Regions from separate parts of the Kocuria sp. UCD-OTCP genome, predicted to be linked through region 1. Evidence: riboswitches for the same ligand, from Rfam matches in the RefSeq annotation. Region 1 holds a riboswitch; each other region holds the start of a gene.
The links. A riboswitch is a leader RNA that binds a small molecule or an ion and turns the genes downstream of it on or off. The one in region 1 is predicted to bind S-adenosylmethionine.

Region 1 (4,296 bases):
CGGCGGCCAGGAACTGCTCCTGCTCGGCGAGCTGCGGGGTCTGCTCGGTGTAGACGTGGCGGAACAGCTCGAGCGGGTCGATCTCCACGTCGGCGTTCATGCCGTCGCGCAGGGCCGTGGCGACGTCCTCGGCGGCGGCGGCGATGCGCTGCTCCGCCGCGTCGTCGAGCACGCCCTCGGCGCCGAGGTAGGCGCGCATCCGGGTCACCGGGTCCTTGGCGATCCACTCCTGCACCTCGGCGTCGTCCCGGTAGCGGGTGGCGTCGTCGGCGTTGGTGTGCGCCTGCATGCGGTAGGTGTGCGCCTCCACGAGGAGGGGCTCGGACTCGGAGCGGGCCAGGTCCACGGCGCGCCGCAGGGTGGCGAGCAGCGCCACGAGGTCGTTGCCGTCCACGCGCTCGCCGGCCATGCCGTAGCCGACCGCCTTGTGGGCGAGGCTCGGGGCCGCGGACTGCTGGGACAGGGGCACGGAGATCGCGTAGCCGTTGTTCTGCACGAAGAACACGACCGGCAGCTTGAACACGGCCGCGAAGTTCAGGGCCTCGTGGAAGTCGCCCTCACTGGTGGCGCCGTCCCCGCACATCGCCAGGACCACGGTGTCCTCGCCGCGCAGCTTGGCGGCGTGGGCCACGCCCACCGCGTGCAGCAGCTGGGTGGTGAGCGGGGTCGACTGGATGCCCACGTGGTGCTCGTGCGGGTCGTAGCCGCTGTGCCACTCGCCGCGGAAGATCGCCATGACCTGCATCGGGTCCACGCCCTTGGTCATGACCGCCACGGTGTCCCGGTAGGTGGGGAACAGCCAGTCGCCCTCCTCGAGGCACAGGGCGGCCGCCACCTGGCAGGCCTCCTGGCCGTGGCTGGACGGGTAGACGGCCATCCGGCCCTGGCGGACCAGCGCGGAGTTCTGGTCGTTGACCCGCCGCCCGACCACCAGCTTCTCGTAGGCGCCCAGCAGGACGTCCGGGGCCGGCAGCGGGTACTCGTGGCCGGGGCCGGTGCCCTGCTCCTCGGGGGCGAGCAGCCGCCCGCTCGGGTCGACCATGCGGATCTCGCCGCGGGCCGGGAGCATGTACTGCTCCGGTGTGATGCCGAAGCTCTGGGAGGCCCGGAGGATCGGGTCCTCGGGGGTCTCGACGGTCTGGCTCATGGTGTCCCCTCGGTCGGTCCCCGGTGCGGCCGCGGTCCGGGGAGGGCAGGAAGGTGGTGCGGCTCTGTCTCCCCAGTATGGGAACCGGGCATGGTTCGTATCCACAGAGCGGGGAAAATGCAGAAGTCTGAGACGGACAGTGCACCGCGCGTGGACGAAATGTTCTAGTGTGGCGTGGAGCACACGCATTCGTCCGACACGTTCCGGGCCCCGCGCCCGACCCCGCCCCGAAGGAGCCCGCCGTGCCCTCGACCCCCGTGCCGCTGGACGAGACCGACCGGAAGATCCTCGCGGAGCTGTCCCGGGACGCGAGGCAGTCCGTGACGGCGATCGCCGCGGCCGTGCACGTCTCCCGCGCCCACGCCTACGCCCGGATCAACCGGCTCCGGGACGAGGGGGTGATCCTGCGCTTCAGCACCGTGATCGACCCGGTCCGGGCGGGCCTGCAGGCCTCCGCGTACGTGACGCTCAAGCTCCAGCAGAACACCTGGCGGGAGCTGTGCGCCCAGCTCCAGGCGATCCCCGCCGTGCACCACATCGCCCTGGTGGGCGGGAACTTCGACGTCATGCTCCTCGTGCGGGCCGTGGACACCGTGCACCTGCGGCAGGTGATCTTCGAGCACGTCCAGCAGCTGCCCGGCGTGGTGGACACCCAGACGTTCCTGATCTTCGAGGACATCGACACCCGGGCCTGACGCGCCGGCCCCGCGCCGGGCCCGGCGCGCACGGCCGGCGTCACGAACCGTCACGGTCGTCATCTTCCGACGCGGAGGGACACCCACTACCTCTGCGCATAGTGTTGTTCCAGCTTCACGAGACGTGACCGCCAAGCTCCGACTTGGTCACGCACCAACCCCATGCTCATTGGGTGGTTCGGATGAGGAAGCGGCCTGCATCTTCCGCGGCGTGCCCACCGGGCCCGCGCGGATGACCGGTGCGGGTAAGAGCAAGGCACAGGAGCAGCGCCATGTCCATCCCCGTGACCGACCACGACCTCGCGACCCGGCAGATCCACGCCGGCACCCACGACCAGGTCACCCAGCGCACCCTGACGGTGCCGATCTACCAGACCGCGGCCTTCGAGTTCCCGGACTACGAGGCGGCCCGGCAGATGTTCGCCCAGACCCGGGCAGGCTTCACCTACACGCGCACCGGCAACCCCACGGTGGCCGTGCTCGAGCAGCGGATCAGCGACCTCGAGGGCGGCGCGGGCGCCGTGGCGACCGGCTCGGGCCAGTCCGCCGTGGCCGTAGCGCTGCTGGCCCTGCTCGGCCAGGGCGCCGGGAAGCACCTCGTGGCCTCCGAGAAGCTCTACGGGGGCACGGTGGACCTGCTCACCGACTCCTTCGCGGACTACGGCATCGAGGTCTCCTTCGTGGACCCCACCGCCCCGGGGGCGTGGGCCGCGGCCGTGCGCCCCGACACCCGCGCGTTCCTGCTCGAGTCCATCGGCAACCCGCTGGCCACCCTCCCGGACCTGCCCGGGATCGCCGACGTCGCGCGGACCGCCGGGGTGCCCGTCGTCGTCGACAACACCCTCGCGTCCCCGGCCCTGTACCGGCCGCTGGAGAAGGGCGCGGACATCGTGGTGCACTCGGCCACCAAGTTCCTGGGCGGGCACGGCAACGCGCTCGCCGGGGCGGTCGTGGACGGCGGGACCTTCGACTGGTCCGCCCGGCCGGACAAGTGGCCGCAGTTCACCCAGGCCCGCGCCCGCTGGGGCGGGCTCAGCCTCGTCGACAAGTGCGCCGCCGCCAGCCCCTACCTGCACCTGGTCCGGGCGAAGTACGTGCACGACCTCGGCACCACGCTCTCCCCGTTCAACGCCAGCCAGATCCTGCAGGGCACCGAGACCCTCGACCTGCGCGTGGCCCGCCACACGGCCTCGGCGCTGGCGGTGGCCGAGTTCCTGGCCGGGCACCCCGCCGTCGCCCGCGTCCACCACCCCGGCGTGCCCGGGGACCCCGGCGCCGGGATCGCGGCCCGGGACTTCCCGCGCGGGACCGGCTCCGTGTTCTCCTTCGACCTCGCCGCCCCGGACGGCGCCGTGGGCCCGTTCATCGACGCGCTCCGGCTGTTCAAGCTGGTCGCCAACATCGGGGACACCCGCAGCCTCGTGGCCCACCCGGCGGCCATGACGCACTGCCGCCTGACCCCCGAGCAGCGCCGGGCCGGCGGGATCGCCGAGACCACGATCCGGCTCTCGATCGGCCTCGAGTCCCCCCAGGACCTCGTGACCGACCTCGGCCAGGCCCTCGACACCGTCGTCACCGCCGTCCAGACCACCCGGAAGTGAGCCCCGCCATGACGTCCCCCACCGAGACCCGCACCCGCCACCGGGGCTTCACGACCACCGCCGTCCACGCCGGCCAGGAGCCCGACCCGCTGACCGGGGCGGTCATCCCGCCGATCTACCAGACCTCCACGTTCGCCCAGGACGGGATCAACGTGCTGCGCGCCGGGCACGAGTACAGCCGCGGCTCCAACCCCACCCGCAGCGGCTTCGAGGAGCAGCTCGCGGCCCTGGAGCGCGGCGAGCGGGGGTTCGCGTTCGCCTCGGGGATCGCGGCAGAGGACGCCCTGCTGCGCGCCGTGCTGCGCCCGGGCGACCACATCGTGCTCGGCGCCGACGGCTACGGCGGCACCAACCGGCTGATCACCCGGGTCCTCGCCCCGTGGGACATCGGGCACACGCCCGTGGAGATCACGGACCTCGACGCCGTCCGGGCGGCCGTGCGCCCCGGCGCCACGAAGGTGCTGTGGCTCGAGACGCCGTCCAACCCGCTGCTCGGCATCGCCGACGTCGCGGCGTGGGCGCAGCTGGCCCGGGACGCCGGGGCGCTGCTCGTCGTCGACAACACCTTCGCGTCCCCGTACCTGCAGACCCCCCTCGAGCTCGGCGCGCACGCCGTGGTGCACTCCACCACGAAGTACATCGGGGGGCACTCGGACGTGCTCGGCGGCGCCGTGGTCGTGGGCGCGGCCCAGTGGCGCGGGGCCCCGCTCGCCGAGGCGGTCGGCTTCCAGCAGTTCGCCGCCGGCGCCGTGGCGGGCCCCCAGGACAGCTACCTGGCCGCCCGCGGGCTCAAGACCCTGAGCCTGCGGATGGAGCGCCACCAGGACAACGCGCAGCGGATCGCCGAGTGGCT
Region 2 (4,296 bases), on a different contig from region 1:
GCGCCGCGCCGGCTGGGCACGGACAGGTCGGTCTCCTGGGTGCGGTCCTTGATCTCCCCGAAGATCGTCTCCCGCAGGCCCGTGAGGTGGACGGTGGCGGACTCCGCGTACTCGTTCTCCGCGGTGAGGTGGGCCAGCACCTCGGGGGAGTCCTTGTCCCGCATCCACTCGTACGGGTCGGAGAACACGTGGCCGTGGAAGGCGCGCTCGACGGGCTGCTGGCGGATCTGCGGGGGAAGGACAGTCATGGTCCCCATCCTAGGGAAGACGTCCCGGGTGGGGAGGGGCGGTCCGGGCGGGCCCGGGGGCGCCCGGCGCGGGCTGCACGGGGCGGCCGGCGGGCCGGTGCCAGAATGGCCGCATGAGCACCCCTGCCCACCTCGCCCCGCGACCGCCCGCCTTCGGCTCCACCCGCGCCGACCTGTGGGTGCAGGTGCTCCTGGTGCTCGGGGTGTCCCTGGGCGCCTCGGCCCTCTGGGCGGTGCTGTCCCTCGCCGAGCACCTGGCGCGCGGACCGCTCTCCGAGGCGCAGGCCACGATGAACCCGCCGCTGAGCCCGCAGCCCCTCATCGACCTGCTGCGCCAGCTCACCGGGATCGCCCTGGACCTGGTGCCGGTGCTGCTCGCGCTCTACCTGCTCGCCGGCTCCGCCGGGGCGCTGGGCACGGTCCGCCGGCGGATCGGCCTCGACGCCCGGATGCCCCTCCCGGACCTGGGCCTCGGCACCGTGCTCTTCCTGCTCATGGGCCTGGGCACGCTGGCGCTCTACGGCGCCGGCCGGGCCCTGGGCGTCACCGCGGAGGTGACCACGTCCGGGCTCGCCGCGCACTGGTGGACGGTGCCCGTGCTGCTGCTCTCGGCCGTGCGCCACGCCCTGGTCGAGGAGGTCGTGGTGGTCGCGTTCCTGACCGACCGGCTGACCCGCATCGGGTGGAGCTGGCCCGTGGTGCTGGTGGTCACGGCCCTGTTCCGCGGCAGCTACCACCTCTACCAGGGGATCGGGCCCTTCCTCGGCAACGTGGTGATGGGCCTCGTCTTCGCGGAGCTCTACCGGCGCACCGGCCGGGTGATGCCCCTCGTCGTCGCGCACTTCCTGCTGGACGCCGTCGGCTTCCTCGGGGCAGCCCGGCTGCTGGGCTGAGCCCCGCCCCGCGGTGCCCGGTCTCAGATGGTGACGGCGCCGTCCGGGGTGCTGAACGAGACGGAGAGCACCCCGGGGGTGCCGTCCGGATAGCGCCAGTCGACCTCGAGGTCCTCGAGCGCGGTCTCGACGGGGGCGCCCAGCCACTCGGCGACCCGTTCCGGGGCACCGGCGATGGTCATCCCCGCGAGCCCGACGTCCGTGATCCGCGCCTGGGACGGGTGCATCTCCGGGGCGGAGTCGAAGTGGATCATGAACGGCAGCTGCGGATCGGCGATCAGGCCCTTGACGCCGATCTGGTGCCACTCGAGGCACCGGCCGTCCGGGAAGACCCGGTGGCCGGGCACGGAGCGGCGCCCCAGGCGCTGCTCGAAGGGGGCGAGGTCCTCGACCTCCACGACCCAGCCCAGCCAGCCGCCGCCGGCGGCGGACCGGGCCCGCACGGCCTGTCCGAAGGGCGCCTTCTCCGCCGCCGGGTGCTGGAGGACCTCGACGACCTCCACGTACTGGTGGTTCGTGAGCGGCAGGATCATGTTGCGGGTGCCGAAACGGGGGTGCACCCCGCCCTTGACCGGTTCGATCCCGAGCTGGTCGGCGATGCGCTCGGTGGTGGCCTCCAGGCCCTCCGGGCGGCAGGCGTAGGACACGTGGTCGACTCTCATGGGCACATCGTGGCACCCTGTGAGTTTCGTCTCCAAATCGGCCCGCGACGCGCCGGGCACCGTGCGGGCGACGCCCCGGCCGGGGCGTCACGCCCGGCCCCGGCTTGACGCCGTGCGGGCCTGATCCGGAGAATGCTGTCCAGGTCATGAGCGCCAGCGTCCAAGCCCCAGCTAGCTGGCCGGCAACCCTCCACCGCGGTGGGGTGCCCTGGGTGAAGACCAGGCTCCTCGCGTCCGGCGAGCGAGCAAGCGCGGGTCCCCGGCGCCCGGCCGTTCCCGGCCGCACCGCCTCGGCCGGGACGGGACCCCTGAGATCCACAAGGAGTCCCACGGCATGTCCGATCTCCCCGCCTCCAGCACCGACGCCTCCGCCGCCCGCACCGACGCGGCCGAGCGCCCCACCCCGGAGAACCCCGGGGGCTGGGCCTTCGAGACCCGGCAGATCCACGCGGGGCAGAGCCCCGACCCGGTCACCGGCTCCCGCGCCCTGCCGATCCACCAGACCACGTCCTTCGTCTTCCCCGACGCCCAGGCCGCCGCCGACCGCTTCGCGCTCGCCGAGCTCGGCCCGATCTACACGCGGATCGGCAACCCGACCACGGAGGTCGTGGAGAACCGGATCGCCGCCCTGGAGGGCGGCGTGGGCGCCCTCATGCTCAGCGCGGGGCAGTCGGCGACGACGTTCGCCGTGCTCAACGTCGCCGGCGCGGGAGACCACCTCGTGGCCAGCCCCAGCCTGTACGGCGGGACCTACAACCTCTTCAAGTTCACGCTGCCCAAGCTCGGCATCGAGACCACCTTCGTCTCCGACCCCGACGACCCCGAGGCGTGGCGGCGGGCGGTCCGGCCGAACACGAAGGCCTTCTTCGCCGAGACGATCCCGAACCCGCGCAACGACGTCCTCGACATCGAGACGGTCTCCGGGATCGCCCACGACCACGAGGTCCCGCTCATCGTGGACAACACCGTGGCGACCCCCTACCTCGTCCAGCCCCTGCGCTGGGGCGCGGACGTCGTGGTGCACTCGGCCACCAAGTTCCTCGGCGGGCACGGCACGGCCATCGGCGGCGTGATCGTGGACTCCGGGGCCTTCGACTACGGCCGCTACCCGGACCGCTTCCCCGGTTTCAACCAGCCGGACGAGTCCTACGGCGGTCTCGTCTACGCCGAGGCCCTGGGCGCGGAGGGGCCCTTCGGCGTCAACCTGTCCTACATCCTCAAGGCCAGGGTGCAGCTGCTGCGCGACCTCGGCTCGGCGATCTCCCCGTTCAACGCGTTCCTCATCGAGCAGGGCATCGAGACGCTGTCCCTGCGGATGGAGCGGCACGTGGCCAACGCCGGGACGGTGGCCCGCTGGCTCGAGGCCCGCGAGGACGTGCGCTCGGTGACCTGGGCCGGGCTGGAGTCCTCCCCGTGGCATGGGCGGGCGCAGAAGTACGCGCCCCGGGGCGCCGGGTCGATCCTGGGCTTCGTCCTCGACGGCGGCCGGGAGGCCGGGGCCGCCTTCGTGGACGCCCTGACCCTGCACTCGAACGTCGCCAACATCGGCGACGTCCGCTCCCTGGTGATCCACCCCGCGTCCACCACGCACAGCCAGCTCCTGCCCGAGGAGCAGCTGGCCGCCGGCGTGGAGCCCGGCTTCGTGCGCTTGTCCGTGGGTCTGGAGCACATCGACGACATCCTGGCGGACCTGGAGCAGGGCTTCGCAGCGGCCGCGGCCGCGCAGGGAGGACAGGAGTGACCGTGACGGTCGTGAGGGGCTCCGGCGCCGGGACCGCCGTCCGCGAGGACGGCGTGCCGCGGGTCGCCGGGATCGGCGAGCTGGAGCTCGAGTCGGGCTTCCGGCTGCCCGACGTCCGGATCGCCTACGAGACGTGGGGGACGCTCGCCCCGGACGCCTCCAACGCGGTGCTCGTCGAGCACGCCCTCACCGGGGACACCCACGTGGCGGCCGGCCGGGCCCGCCCCGGCGCCCCCGAGGCCGAGCGGCGCGCCGCCGAGAGCGGCGGCTGGTGGGAGGGCCTGATCGGCCCCGGCGCCGCCATCGACACGGACCGGTGGTTCGTGGTCTGCACCAACATCGTGGGCGGCTGCTACGGGTCCACGGGCCCGGCGACCCCCGCGCCGCCGAGCGTGGACCCCGAGGGCCGCCCCTGGGGCTCCCGCTTCCCGCTCATCACCGTCCGGGACTCCGTGCACGCCGAGGCGGCGCTGGCCGACGCCCTCGGCATCGACGCCTGGCGCCTGGTCATCGGCGGCTCCATGGGCGGGGCCCGCGCCCTGGAGTGGGCCGTGACCCACCCGGACCGGGTCCGGGCGTGCGCGGTGGTCGCCGCGTGCGCCCAGTCCAGCGCCGAGCAGCTCGCGTGGGGCCAGGCGCAGAACCTCGCGATCCGCCAGGATCCGCACTTCCGCGGCGGGGACTACTACGACGGCCCGCCGCCCGTCACGGGCCTGGGCCTGGCCCGGCGGATCGCCCACATCACCTACCGC
Region 3 (4,296 bases), on a different contig from region 1:
CGCAGCGCGAGCGCCACCTGGTTCGCCGTCTCGCCGAGCGGCTGGTCGTCGCGCACGAAGGACCACGCGAGGATCGTCACCGGGCCCGTCAGCATGCCCTTGATCGGCTTGTCGGTGAGGGACTGGGCGTGGCCGATCCACGGCACCGTGAACGCCTCGCCGCGCAGGCCCGGACCCTCCCGGCTGACGTCGCCCCACAGGATCGACGGGCGGGTGCAGCGGGAGCCATAGGACTGGACCCAGCCGTGGACGGTGGTCGCGAAGCCGTCGAGGTGCTCGGCGAAGTACTGGACCATGTCGTTGCGCTCCGGCTCGCCGTGCACCAGCACGTCCAGGCCCAGCTCCTCCTGCAGCCGCACGACCCGCTCGATCTCCTCCCGCAGGAAGGCGTCGTACTGCGCGTCTGTCAGGGCGCCGGCGCGGTGCCGGGCGCGGGTGGCGCGGACCTCCGCGGTCTGGGGGAAGGATCCGATCGTGGTGGTGGGCAGCGGGGGCAGGGGCCCGGACGCCGTGAAGGACCGGCCGTCCTGGGCGCTCCGGCGGACCTCCGCGGCCGACCGTCCGATGTCCGCGGCGGTCAGCGACCCGGCGCGCTCGCGCACGGCCGCGTCCCGGACCCCCGCGGCGTCCTGCCGGGTGCGGCGGGCCTCGGCGGCCTCGGCCAGCTCCGGCGCGACCGCCTCCGTCCCGGCGGCGAGACCGCGGGCCAGGGTGACGATCTCGCCGACCTTCTGGTCGGCGAAGGCGAGCCAGCTCCGCAGCTGCGGGTCCAGCCGGGTCTCCTCGGCCACGTCGTGCGGGACGTGGAACAGGGACGTGGAGGAGGCCACGGACACCTGGGCGCCCCCGCGGGCCAGCTCCGCGAGCTGGTCGAGCCGGCCGGCCAGGTCGGCCCGCCACACGTTGTGCCCGTCCACGGCGCCGGCCACGAGCACGGCGGAGTCCTCGCCCCGGAAGAACTCCAGCTCCTCGGCGGTGGGGGCGGCGCCCTTGACGAGGTCCAGGTGCAGGGCCTCCACCCCGGAGCAGGCCAGCGGGTGCAGCAGCGGCCCGGGGGAGCCGTAGGACGTGGTGACGAACAGCTGCGGGCGCCCGGTCACGGCGGTCAGGCCCGTGTAGGCGTCCCACACGGACGCGGCGAGCTGCTCGCCGGTGACGTCCTGGTCCGCCACGAGGGCCGGCTCCTCCAGCTGCACCCAGTCCGCGCCGGCGGCGGCGAGCTCCTGGAGCAGCCGCGCGTACACGGGCAGCAGCTCGGGGAGCCGCTGCAGCGGGTCGAAGCCCGCGGGGGCGTCGTCGTCGGCCTTGGCGAGGAGGAGGAAGGACACCGGGCCCACGAGGACCGGGCGGACGGTGAAGCCGTGCGCGGCGGCGCGGCGGACGTCGGCCACGAGCCGGTCGGCGGTGGCGCGGAGCGGGGTCTCCGGGCCGATCTCGGGCACGAGGTAGTGGTAGTTGGTGTCGAACCACTTGGTCAGCTCGAGGGGAGCGCGCCCGGCGTCGCCGCGGGCCAGCACGAAGCTCGCGTCGAGGCCGAGCCGGCCCTCGGCGTCGGCGAGATCGGCGAAGCGGGCCGGCACCGCCCCGAGGGCCACGGTGGTGTCCAGGACCTGGTCGTAGAGGGGGAACGCCGCGGGCAGGGACGAGTCCCGGGCGCCGAGGCCCAGCTCCACGAGCCGGCGGTGGGTCGCCAGCTGCAGGTCGGCGGCCGCAGACTCGAGCTCCTCGCGGGTCGAGCGCCCGGCCCAGTAGGCCTCCAGGGCCTTCTTCAGCTCGCGGCGGCGGCCGATCCGGGGGTAGCCGGTGATGGTGGCGGCGGGGAACGGGACAGTGGTCATGGTGGTCTCCTGAAGGGGTGTCGAGGGGTCGTGCGGAACGGTGGGTGGGCGCGTGCTCAGGCGGGGAGCAGAAGGTCCTCGAGCGCGACGGGCACGTGCGGGACGCGCGGGAGGTCCACGTGCTCCAGCAGGTCGAGCGCGGCCCCGTGCTCGTTGAAGGTGTAGAGGTGCAGCCCGGGGGCGCCGGCGTCCAGGGCGGCGCGGGCCAGCCGCGCCGCGAAGGCCACGCCGGCGCGGTGCCGCTCGGCAGGACCGGGCGCGTCCTCCAGCGCGGCGGCCAGGCCCGGGTGGGGCGCCAGGCCCGCCAGCCGGCACAGCGTCCGGAGCCGCCGCGGGTCGGTGACCGGCATGATCCCCGGGACGATCGGGATCGTCACCCCGGCCGCCCGCGCCGCCGCGACCAGGCGCTCGTAGCGCTGCGGGCGGAAGTAGACCTGCGTGATCGCGAAGTCCGCCCCGGAGCGCTGCTTGGCCAGCAGCACCTCGACGTCGTGCCGGAAGGACGGCGACTCCGGGTGCCGGGTCGGGTAGGCGGCCACGCCCACGGCGAGCCGGCCGGCCGCCAGGGCCGCGGTGTGGCGCTGCTCGACCTCGCGCACGAGCTCCACGAGCTCGCCGGCGTGCCGCAGCTCGCCCGGCTCGGCCCCCGGGTCGAGGTCGCCGCGCAGGGCCAGGACGCCCCGGACGCCGCGGCGGACCAGTGCGGCCACGGTCTGCTCCAGCTCGGCCCGAGTGCTGCCGACGCACGTCAGGTGGGCCAGGGGCCGCAGGCTCGTGCGCGCCAGGAGGTGGTCGAGCAGGGCGAGCGAGCTGTCCCGGCGCTGCTCGTCCCCGCTGTACGTCACCGAGACGTGGTCGGGACGGGTGGGCTCGAGCTCCTCGATGGTCCGCAGCAGCGTGTCGGCGCTCGCCGCGCTGCGCGGCGGATAGAGCTCGTAGGACAGGGACGGCGGCGCCGGCCGGGCGGTCGGGCGTGGTGTCACGTTCTTCCTCCAAGGGTCACCCCGAGGGAGGGCAGCAGCCGTCCCGGAGTGGACCCGGGAGGCTGCGACAGCTCCATCGGTCCTGGCGGGAGCACCGTTCCGTGCACCCCGTGGCGGGGGCGCGGATGGTTGCTGCGGCGTCGACGAGCCAGGTCTCTCGGCCGCTCTGGATAGATGCAGGACCCATTCCAACGGCTGCCCCGCTGCGCTGCCAAGTGCGGGCGCCCAGAAGACGCCGGTGCGCCGACTGTGACGACCGCGGCGTCACAGGACGCAACACCGACGCGCGACGACGCACCGGCGACGACGCACCGGCGGCGAGGCCCATGAGGAGCGCAGGTCCGGGGTCGTCACGATCCGGTCTCGGGTCTTGCCGGGCCGGGGCGGGCGGCCTAGTCTTTGACAACCAACAGGTTGATCAAGGAATCAGTTGACAAACACCGTGGATCCCGGCGACGACGAGCTCGACAGGGCCTTCCTGGCCCTGGCCGACCCGGTCCGCCGCCGCATCGTCGCCCGGCTCAGCCGCGGCCCGGCCACGGTCACCGAACTGGCGGAACCCTTCGCGATCTCCCTCCAGGCGGTCTCGAAGCACATCCAGGTCCTCGAGCAGGCGCAGCTCGTCACGCGCACCCGTGACGCCCAGCGCCGGCCCGTCCACCTGGACCCCGCACGGCTCGAGGCGCTCACCGCGTGGATCGACCGGTACCGGCTGGTCCGGGAGGAGCAGTTCCGCCGCCTCGACGCCGTGCTCGACACCCGAGCCGCGGACCGCGGCGAGCACACCCAGGACTGAACCATGGGACACGCCCTGCACCTGACCGTCCCCGACGGCCTGCCCTTCATCGACTTCGAGCGCGAGTTCGACCACCCCGTGGCCGACGTCTTCCGCGCCCACGCCGACCCCGAGCTGTTCCGGCAGTGGATCGGGCCGCGCGGGCTGCGGACCCGGATCGACGGCTTCGAGTTCCGCCCCGGCGGCGCCTACCGGTTCGTCCAGCGCGGCGAGGACAGCACCGAGGAGTACGCCTTCCGCGGCGTCTTCCACACGGTGCGCGAGAACGAGCTCGTGGTCCAGACCTTCGAGTACGAGGGCTGGCCCGACGCCGTGGACCTGGAGTACCTGCATTTCGAGGACCTGGGCGACGGCCGGTGCCGGCTGCGCGGGCACACCGTCCACGCGTCCCAGGAGGCCCGCGACGGGATGGTCGGATCCGGCATGGAGAAGGGCGTGGCCGAGGGCTACGAGCGGCTCGAGGAGCTGCTGGGCGGGCGGACCGCGCAGGGCGGGGCCTGACCGTGGACTGGACGCTCGAGGTGGTGCTGGTGCCGGTGCGCGACGTCGACCGGGCCGTGGAGTTCTACCGGGACCAGGTCGGCTTCCACCTCGACCACCACACCACCACCGAGCAGATGGACATCGCCCAGCTGACCCCGCCCGGGTCCGGCTGCTCGATCGTGGTGGGCAACCTCCC
Region 4 (4,296 bases), on a different contig from region 1:
GACAGCAGCTCGGGTCCCAGGACGGACCAGTCGTTCACGCGGCCACCTCTCTCAGGGTCGTGATGCGGGACATCTCGTCGACCACGGCCTGCACGGCCGCGTCCGCACCGGTCAGCTCGAAGGTCAGGGACCCGAACGACTGCTCCTGGAGCACGCTGATCCCGCCGTAGGCGATGGTGAAGCGGACCCCGCGGGCGGCGCCGTCCGAGAGCACCCCGCCGATGTCCACGCCGTCGCCGACGTCCACGATCACCAGGCGCCCCCGGTGGGCGCGGCGCAGCCGCTCGACCTCACGGGCGTCGGGCACCGAGTGCAGGACGGAGGAGACGAAGCGGCGGGCGGTCTCGGTGCGGGGCCGGGCGAAGATGTCCACGGTGGAGCCGTGCTCCACGACCTTCCCGTCCTGCATCACGGCCACGCGGTCGGCGATCGCGCGGACCACGTCCATCTCGTGGGTGATGATCACGATCGTGATCCCGAGCTCCCGGTTGACCCGCTGCAGCACCTGCAGCACCTCCTGGGTGGTCTCCGGGTCGAGGGCGCTCGTCGACTCGTCGGCCAGGAGCAGCTTCGGGCTGGTCGCCAGGGCGCGGGCGATGCCCACGCGCTGCTTCTGCCCGCCGGAGAGCTGCTCCGGGTAGTTGCCGGCGCGGGCGGCGAGGCCCACGAACTCGAGCAGCTCGGCCACCCGCGCCCGGCGCTTCTCCTTCGGCCAGCCGGCCCGCTTGAGCGGATACTCGACGTTGCCGGCGACGGTGCGGGAGGTGAAGAGGTTGAACTGCTGGAAGATCATCCCGATCTCCTGCCGCACGGGCGCCAGCTCGGTCTCGCGCCGGCCGGCCACCTCGAAGCCCTCCACGGTCAGGGAGCCCGAGGACACGGGCTCGAGCCCGTTGATCAGGCGCACGAGGGTGGACTTGCCCGCCCCGGAGTAGCCGATCACGCCGAAGATCTCGCCGCGGCGGACGTCGAGGGTGACGTCGTCGACCGCGAGCACCTCGCGCGCCGCCCGCCCCGAGCCGGTGCGGAAGGTCTTGGAGACGTTGCGGAAGGAGACGAGCACCTCGTCCGGGCGCCCGGGTGCGGGCGGCCCGGCGGGGACCGCCGCGCTCACTGCTCCTGGTCCTTCAGCTCCTGCTGGTAGCGCGCGGTCAGCTCCTGGAGCTCCTCCGGCTCCAGCTGCAGCGGCACGGCGGTGTCCTTGGTCTCCTCCATCTCGGCGTCGAGCACGGCCTGCTCGTGGTAGAGGTCCGCGACCTGCCGGAGGGTCTCGTCGTCGGCGAGCTCCTCCGTGGTGGTGAAGAGGTTGACGTAGGCGCGGGAGCCCTCGGACTCGGGGTCGTCCTGGGCGAGCGCGGACTGCGGGTCGATGTCGGCCCGCGAGAGGAAGTCGTTGTTGATGACCGAGCCGGCCACCGAGTCGAGCGAGAGCACCGTCTGCTCCGCGGAGACCGGGGTGACCCGCACCGTGGAGGCCTCGGTGTCGACGTCGAGCTCGGTGGGGATGAGGGTGTCGCTTCTCAGCTCCACGAGACCTGCGGCCTCGAGCACGAGCAGGGCCCGGGAGAGGTTCACGGCGTCGTTGGGCACCGCGATCTCGTCGCCCTCCTGGAACTGCTCCACGGAGTCGTACTGGTTGGAGTACAGGCCCAGCGGGTAGATCGAGGTCGAGCCGATCGGGGTGATGGAGCCGCCGGCCGCGTTGTTGTAGTCGGCGAGGAACGGGACGTGCTGGAACCAGGTCATCTCCACGTCACCGGACTCGGTGGCGGGGTTCGGCTGGTTGTAGTCGGAGAAGTCGACGTACTCGACGGTGATGCCCTGCTCCTCGGCCACCCTCTGGAGGGCATCGTGGGTCGGGTCGGTGCCCACCACGCCGATGGTGACCTTGTCGTCGGCCAGCACGCCCTCGCCGGAGGACTCCCCGGCGGAGCCGCCGCAGGCGGTGAGGGCGAGGCCGAGGGTCGTGGCCAGGGCGAGGAAGGGGAGGCGCTGCAATCGCATGTGGTGCCTTTCCGTGGGTCCGGGGTGTCGGAGGTCTCCACCGGGGCCAACGGGTCCGGCGGCCACGGTCGAGGGCGCGCCGGAGAGCGCGTGCGCGGTCGGACCGTACTTGCCGCCGGCCGTCGTCGGCCGGTGCCGGATGGTTCACCTGGGGCACCCCACTACGGGAGAGGGTTGCCGCCCAGCAAGCCAGGGCTGCACGCTGGGACTCGTCATCCGCCCGACAGACTAGCACGTGCGGCGGGGCCGGGCCCGGCCCGGTCAGCGGGCGAGGACCTCGCGGGCCCGCCCGCGGGCCCAGCGCTCGGCCGCCAGCACGGCCTCGAGCTCCAGCGGGCCGACGTCGTCGTGCTCGCCCAGCACCGCCTCGACCGTGTCCACGATGGCGGGGAACCGGATCCGGCCGTCGTGGAAGGCGTGCACCGCCTCCTCGTTGGCCGCGTTGAACACGGCGGGGAAGGTCCCGCCCCGCTCCCCCGCAGCCTTGAGGAGCTCGACGGCGGGGAACGCCACCGGGTCGAGGGGCTCGAAGGTCCACTCCGTGGCGCGCGTCCAGTCGCACGGCAGGGCGGCCCCGGGCACCCGGTGCGGCCAGGCCAGACCGAGGGCGATGGGCAGGCGCATGTCCGGGGGCGAGGCCTGGGCGAGGGTGGAGCCGTCCACGAACTGGACCATGGAGTGCACGACCGACTGGGGGTGGACCACCACGTCGATGCGCTCGAGGGGCACGTCGAAGAGCAGGTGGGCCTCGAGCACCTCGAGGGCCTTGTTGACCATGGTCGCCGAGTTGGTCGTCACCATCAGGCCCATGTCCCACGTCGGGTGGCGCAGCGCGTCCCGGGGCGTGACCGTCTCGAGCTCCGCCCGGGACCGGCCGCGGAAGGGCCCGCCGGAGGCCGTCAGCACGAGCCGGTCCACCTCCGCGGCGGTGCCGCCGCGCAGCGCCTGCGCCAGCGCGGAGTGCTCGGAGTCCACGGGAATCAGGGCGTCCGGGTCCCCGGTGGCCGCGGCGGCTGCCTTGACCAGGGCGCCGCCGGCGATCAGGGACTCCTTGTTCGCCAGGGCGAGCCGGTGCCCGGCCCGCAGCGCCGCCAGCGTGGGGGCGAGCCCGATGGAGCCGGTGATCCCGTTGAGCACGAGGTCGGCGTCGGGGTGGGCGGCGGCCGCGGACGCGGCGTCGGGCCCGTGCACGACGTCCGGGCGGTATCCCCCGGCCCCGGCGGACGCGGCCCGGTCCGCGATGAGGCCGGCCAGCCGGGCGGCGTCCTGGGCGGTGCCGCTGGTCGCCACGAGCGCGGCGCGGGTCTCGAGGGCCTGCTCGGAGAGGAGCTCCAGGTGCCGTGGTCCGGCGGCGAGGGCGACCACGGTGAACGGGTCCGCGCCCTCGAGCTCGCGGGCGGCCCGCACGACGTCGAGCGCCTGGGTGCCGATCGAGCCCGTCGACCCGAGGACGCTGATCCGGCGGGGGCCGGCGGCGGCCAGGGCGCGCAGCTCGGGTGTCGGGCGGGTGCGGGGCGAGGTGGCGGGGGGCGTCATGGCCCCAGTATCCCCCAGCGCCACTCCTCGGTGCGGTGCCCGCAGGGGGTGCCTGCGGACGGCCCGGAACGGGCCGAGGCCCCGTCCACCGGGAGCGGTGGACGGGGCCTCGGCGACCGACGGGGGTGGGATCAGCGCGTGGCGCGACCCTTGCGGCCGGAGACCGCGCCCCAGATGAAGAGCACGATGAGGGCTCCCACGACGGCGGTGATGATGGTGCCGATGTCGAACGCGGACTCCAGGTCCCCGATGCCGATCAGCGAGCCGAGGAAGCCTCCGAGGAGGGCCCCCACGATGCCGAGGACGATCGTGACGATGATGCCGCCACCCTGGCTGCCCGGCATGATGAGCTTGGCGAGGGCGCCTGCGATGAGGCCGAGGATGATCCAGCTGATGATTCCCATGATGGCTCCTTATCCGTCCCGGGAGGGACTTTTATTGTACGCAACCGGCGAGTATCCCTGGAATACCCTGAGGTTGCTTCTGCGCCTCACCCTAGCCGACGGTCAGCCGCCTGTCTGTTCCCGTTAGCCAATCGACGCGTTCCCCCGGACGCGGACCGGCCCGCCGGAAGCCGGGGCTTCGGGCGGGCCGGTGGATCCTCCCAGGTGGGAGCGGGAATCCGTCAGTGGGCGACGGGCTTCTCGGCGCCGATGCCTGTGAGGGAGCGCACCTCCATCTCGGACTGCTTGATCGGGTCCTCGAGACGGCGCTCCGTCATGGAACCGATGAAGCCGAGCAGGAAGGAGGCCGGGA

Region 2: it holds a riboswitch for S-adenosylmethionine, as region 1 does, so the genes downstream of both, H488_RS29660 (bifunctional o-acetylhomoserine/o-acetylserine sulfhydrylase) here and H488_RS34625 (O-acetylhomoserine aminocarboxypropyltransferase/cysteine synthase family protein) in region 1, are expected to answer to the same signal.
Region 3: it holds a riboswitch for S-adenosylmethionine, as region 1 does, so the genes downstream of both, H488_RS25965 (methylenetetrahydrofolate reductase) here and H488_RS34625 (O-acetylhomoserine aminocarboxypropyltransferase/cysteine synthase family protein) in region 1, are expected to answer to the same signal.
Region 4: it holds a riboswitch for S-adenosylmethionine, as region 1 does, so the genes downstream of both, H488_RS31200 (MetQ/NlpA family ABC transporter substrate-binding protein) here and H488_RS34625 (O-acetylhomoserine aminocarboxypropyltransferase/cysteine synthase family protein) in region 1, are expected to answer to the same signal.

The regions. Positions count from the first base shown of each region.
Region 1 covers NZ_KB714683.1:218,988-223,283, forward strand. The annotation lists gene H488_RS34615 (thiamine pyrophosphate-dependent enzyme) at 1-1,147, opposite strand, end outside; gene H488_RS34620 (Lrp/AsnC family transcriptional regulator) at 1,390-1,842, shown strand; SAM riboswitch class IV at 1,956-2,077, shown strand; gene H488_RS34625 (O-acetylhomoserine aminocarboxypropyltransferase/cysteine synthase family protein) at 2,115-3,443, shown strand; gene H488_RS34630 (cystathionine gamma-synthase) at 3,452-4,296, shown strand, end outside.
Region 2 covers NZ_AOSQ01000030.1:11,429-15,724, reverse strand. The annotation lists gene H488_RS29675 (S9 family peptidase) at 1-248, opposite strand, end outside; gene H488_RS29670 (CPBP family intramembrane glutamic endopeptidase) at 362-1,141, shown strand; gene H488_RS29665 (VOC family protein) at 1,165-1,803, opposite strand; SAM riboswitch class IV at 1,946-2,061, shown strand; gene H488_RS29660 (bifunctional o-acetylhomoserine/o-acetylserine sulfhydrylase) at 2,138-3,544, shown strand; gene metX (homoserine O-acetyltransferase MetX) at 3,541-4,296, shown strand, end outside.
Region 3 covers NZ_AOSQ01000018.1:143,748-148,043, forward strand. The annotation lists gene metE (5-methyltetrahydropteroyltriglutamate--homocysteine S-methyltransferase) at 1-1,838, opposite strand, end outside; gene H488_RS25965 (methylenetetrahydrofolate reductase) at 1,895-2,821, opposite strand; SAM riboswitch class I at 2,892-2,998, opposite strand; gene H488_RS25970 (ArsR/SmtB family transcription factor) at 3,264-3,617, shown strand; gene H488_RS25975 (SRPBCC family protein) at 3,621-4,118, shown strand; gene H488_RS25980 (VOC family protein) at 4,121-4,296, shown strand, end outside.
Region 4 covers NZ_AOSQ01000036.1:32,683-36,978, reverse strand. The annotation lists gene H488_RS31205 (methionine ABC transporter ATP-binding protein) at 35-1,114, opposite strand; gene H488_RS31200 (MetQ/NlpA family ABC transporter substrate-binding protein) at 1,111-2,004, opposite strand; SAM riboswitch class IV at 2,105-2,221, opposite strand; gene dxr (1-deoxy-D-xylulose-5-phosphate reductoisomerase) at 2,266-3,540, opposite strand; gene H488_RS31190 (GlsB/YeaQ/YmgE family stress response membrane protein) at 3,672-3,944, opposite strand; gene H488_RS31185 (solute symporter family protein) at 4,166-4,296, opposite strand, start outside.